Regions from separate parts of the Shewanella aegiceratis genome, predicted to be linked through region 1. Evidence: predicted binding sites of a transcription regulator. Region 1 holds the regulator's gene; the other holds the start of a gene.
The links. Region 1 encodes sigma-54, which starts transcription at its own class of promoters, with help from an activator protein. Its sites were predicted from a motif close to GTTGGCACGNNNNTNGNNT; they were not measured.
Positions count from the first base shown of each region.

Region 1 (2,380 bases):
TGAACGTCGCCGGGTGGAGATCGCCAGGGCGCTTGCTGCCAACCCTAAGTTTATTCTTCTCGACGAGCCGTTCGCCGGTGTCGATCCTATCTCGGTCATCGACATCAAGAAGATCATCGAGCAGCTTAAGAATCGCGGCCTGGGGGTGTTGATCACCGACCATAACGTGCGCGAAACATTAGACGTCTGCGAGAAAGCCTATATCGTCAGCCATGGTAATCTGATCGCCGAGGGCACACCCGCCGAAATCTTAGACAACCAGCAAGTACGAGCAGTGTACTTAGGTGAACAATTCAAGCTATAGTTAATCTTATAATGGGGCCACAGAGGAAATACCATGCGTTAATTGTGGCCTTAGGCACTATCCGATATATTTGTCCGGCACATATAGCCAGAGCTTTCTCATTTTATAATTAGAAACAAGGGAATAGCAGTACGATGAAAGCGTCACTTCAGCTCAAAATGGGTCAGCATCTCACCATGACGCCCCAGCTACAACAGGCCATACGTCTGTTGCAGTTGTCGTCATTAGAGTTGCAGCAGGAGATCCAGCAGGCATTAGAATCCAACCCGCTACTGGAGTTGGATGAAGAGCAGGAGAGCGCCAGCATCGAGCTGCAAGACGATAGCGTCAGCGACAGCTTCGACAACAAGTACGACGACAAGATAGAGCTGGATTCGAGCCAGGATAACTCAGGGGTCGAGACCTCAGACGCCCTGACTCAAGACTCAATGCCAGACGAGCTGCCGGTGGATACCACCTGGGATGAGGTCTACACTGCCTCGCCAAACTCAAGCTCGGGCGCCATGCGCGACGACGACATGCCTTTTCAGGGCGAGACCAGCGAAGGTCTGTATGAACACCTGGAATGGCAGAAGAACCTGACCCCTTTTTCCGATAACGACCTGGCCATCGCCACCGCCATCATCGACGCCATCGACGAGCGCGGTTACCTGACCCAGACCTGCGAAGATATTCTCGAGGCCATGGGCGACCCAGAGATCGAACTAGACGAGGTCGAGGCGGTGCTCAAACGGGTACAACACTTCGACCCTATTGGTGTGGCGGCCCGCGACCTCAGCGAATGTCTGACGATTCAGCTAGCCCAATACAGCGACGACACGCCGCACATCGCCAACGCCCGCATGCTGATCAAGGAGCACCTGGATCTCATCGCCGGACGCGACTTCCGTCTGCTGATGCGCAAAACCAAGCTCAAGGAAGATGAGCTGAGGGATGCCATAGCCCTGATCCAGACCCTGAATCCCCGTCCCGGCCTCGCCATCACCGCCAGCCGCGACGAGTACGTGATCCCGGATGTGACCGTCACCAAGAAGAAGGGACGCTGGGTAGTCGAGCTCAACCCAGACAGCATGCCCAAGATCAACGTCAACCAACAGTATGCCGCCATGGCCCGCAGCACTAAGAGTCAGGCGGATGGCCAGTTTATTCGCGGTCACCTGCAGGAAGCCAAATGGTTCCTCAAGAGCCTGGAGAGTCGCAACGAGACCCTGCTCAAGGTGACCAACTGTATCGTCGACTTCCAGCAAGGTTTCTTCGAATTTGGCGAAGAGGCGATGAAGCCCATGGTACTTAACGACATCGCCGAGGCGGTGGAGATGCATGAATCCACCATCTCGCGTGTGACCACGCAAAAATATATGCATACCCCGAGAGGGATCTTCGAGCTTAAATACTTCTTCTCCAGTCACGTCGGTACCGACGATGGCGGAGAGTGCTCTTCAACAGCAATACGTGCCTTCATTAAGAAGCTGGTTGCTGCGGAAAACCAGAAAAAGCCATTGAGCGACAGCAAGATGGCTCAACTCTTGGCCGAACAGGGTATTAAGGTGGCTAGACGCACCATTGCCAAGTATCGCGAGGCAATGCTTATACCGCCCTCGAATCAGCGCAAGAGCTTATAAAACAAACCTGGAAACTGGAGGACTATCTTTATGCAAATAAACCTGACTGGGCACCATATCGAGATCACCCAATCTCTACGAAGCTACATCGAAGAGAAATTCACAAAGCTTGAACGTCATTTCGATCAGATCAATAATGTGCACGTTGTATTAAATGTCGAAAAGTTGCAACAGAAGGTTGAGGCAAAGTTACATCTCCGTGGCGGAGAAGTGTTCGCAACATCCGAACATGCGGACATGTATGCCGCGATAGACTCCCTGATTGACAAACTCGATCGTCAGGTCATTAAACACAAAGAGAAGCTTACTAAACATTAACGATGGAACTGAGTACCATCCTGCGGCCGGAGTGCACCACCTGCGCCACTCCGGGCAGTAAGAAAAAGGTACTGGAGCTTATCAGCGACTTAGCCGCTGTCCAGTACCCCACCCTCTCCTCTCAAGAAATATTTGA
Region 1 covers NZ_CP080416.1:3,886,465-3,888,844, forward strand. The annotation lists gene lptB (LPS export ABC transporter ATP-binding protein) at 1-304, shown strand, start outside; gene K0H80_RS16880 (RNA polymerase factor sigma-54) at 439-1,926, shown strand; gene hpf (ribosome hibernation promoting factor) at 1,957-2,244, shown strand; gene ptsN (PTS IIA-like nitrogen regulatory protein PtsN) at 2,247-2,380, shown strand, end outside.

Region 2 (2,380 bases), 2.1 Mb from region 1:
TGTCCACCGGCTTAAAAGGATCCTGCATCGACAGCTGCTGACTGAGCAGGGAGAAGAAATCCTCCTGGGTCAGCTCCTGACTCTTGGCCTCAGGGATCGAGGACTCCTCTTGCAGGCGCATGCTGTCGAGAAACGGATTTCCCGTAGTCTGGGTGGTTGCCTGACTGCTCGACGCCTGAGGCGTCACCGACTTGGCGCTCTGGGTCGAACTGGTTTGCGCAACCTGAGTATTTAACGGATTAACTAGGCTCACGACTTACCCCCTAGGAATTGCCAATGCGTAAGGTTTGCTGAAGCATAGATTTTGCCGCATCGGCAACCTGTACGTTCATCTGGTAGGAACGAGAGGCCGAGATCATGTTGGCCATCTCCTCCATCACATTGACATTCGGCTTATAAATAAACCCATCGGCATCCGCTAACGGATGATCGGGTGAATACTCTTTCTGTAACGGCTTATCGCTCTCGACAATACCGGCCACCTTGACCGCCTGGCTGGTATTCTGCTGATGACTGGCCTTGGCCAGCTCGGCCTCGAAAACCGGATGGCGGGCGCGATAGGTCTTATCCACACTGCTGGAAACTGAATCGGCATTAGCGATATTACTGGCAGTGGTATTTAGCCTGACCGACTGGGCCGACATGCCAGAGCCTGCCACATTGAAGATATTAAAAAGGCTCATAATTACGTTCCTTTAAGGGCTTTTTTCAGGCCGGAAAACTTACCGTCAAGAAAACCTAACGACATCTGATACTCGAGCGCATTCTGCATAAACTCTGACTGCTCCTGCTGAATATCCACCGTATTGCCATCACCAGTATCGGGCTGATTTGGCACCCGATAGCTAATGTGCTGCTGGGAAAGCGCCGCTAAATCGAAGTGTTTTTCGTTGCTACGGCTCATCGCCAGCCCGCTTTGGGCCGTGCGCGCCGCCTGCAGCGCCTTATCAAAATCCAGGTCTTTCGCCTTGTAATGGGGCGTATCGGCATTGGCGATATTTGACGAGATCACCTCGGCACGCGCCGAACGTATCCCCAAGGTATACTGATGTATCCCCAATGCCTTATCGAAACTAATCGCCATAAAATTGCCTCCACACACGAATGCCATAAACAAAGCAATACTTGTGCCAATAAAATCCGTTATGGGTAACTTGCTAAGGCAAAGCAGATATAGAAATGGCAGGCATAAAAAATGCCAGCGATTGCTGGCATTTAAAACTTGATTGCGAACTCAGAGGGTTAGCCCCTTCAAGAGCTTAGTCTGTGACCTTAGGTCCGCTTCTGGTAATAGATCCCTGGGTTACACCTCACCATATCAAACTCGTCGGTCAGACCGGCAATCGACTCCGAGGCCCCCAGAAACAGTATCCCTTTAGGATTAAGGGCGGCAGCAAATTGCCGCAATATCTTGGCCTTTGCCTCTGGGGCAAAATAGATCAGCACGTTGCGGCAGAAGATGATGTCAAACTTGCCCAGCAAGGTGTAACTCTCGAGCAGGTTGTGCGCCCTGAAATTCACCAAACGCTTGACGTTAGCCTTCACCACCATGGAGCCAGTCCCCGTGGGTTCAAAAAACTGACGTTTACGCTCCTCGGACAGACCGCGCCCCAAGGCGAGGTTGTCATATTCGGCCGCCTTACAGCGCTCTAACATGGAGGGGGAGAGATCAGTAGCCAGAATCGTCGCACTGCCGGGCAAGGCGCCAGGCTTGCGCTGCTGATATTCCAAGATGGTCATGGCTAGCGAATAGGGTTCCTGCCCCGACGAACAGGCGGCCGACCAGATCTTCAGCGGCCGTCCCAGGCGGGCGTACTCGGGTAACAGGTTATTGCCTAACAACTCGAAGGGATAGCGATCGCGAAACCACAAGGTTTCATTGGTGGTCATGGCGTCGATCACCTCGGCACGAAGTTGCCGCTCGGTGGGCTTCATCGAATGTTTAACCACTTCAGATAATGAGGGAAGGTTATATTTCCCCATCAGAGGCGCGAGTCGACTACGAACCAAATATTGCTTATTGTCGCCCAACACAATTCCGCTGTGTTGTTCCAGAAATAATTTAAATTGGTTGTACTCGGCTTCGGCAAGTGATTTATTCGGCACCTTGATATCCCAATATCAAAAAAGAAAACAGGCTACAACATACACTATAGCAAGCGTTACAGAGGTCAGCGTTATACATTAGCTAACTCACTGATACAAGCCTAAACTTACCAAATTTAGGCTCAGGCCCAACTTAGTACAAATTACAAACTAAGATGCTTATTCACCGCCGCCGCTAATTCATCAGGATTAAATTTGGCGATAAAGTCATTAGCGCCCACCTTCTCCACCATGGCCTGGTTAAATACGCCACTGAGCGAGGTATGCAGCACCA
Region 2 covers NZ_CP080416.1:1,503,565-1,505,944, reverse strand. The annotation lists gene flgD (flagellar hook assembly protein FlgD) at 1-253, opposite strand, end outside; gene flgC (flagellar basal body rod protein FlgC) at 264-683, opposite strand; gene flgB (flagellar basal body rod protein FlgB) at 686-1,084, opposite strand; gene K0H80_RS06685 (CheR family methyltransferase) at 1,273-2,112, opposite strand; gene K0H80_RS06680 (chemotaxis protein CheV) at 2,250-2,380, opposite strand, start outside.
Region 2: the regulator sigma-54 is predicted to act here: its motif matches at 1,117-1,135, upstream of flgB (flagellar basal body rod protein FlgB).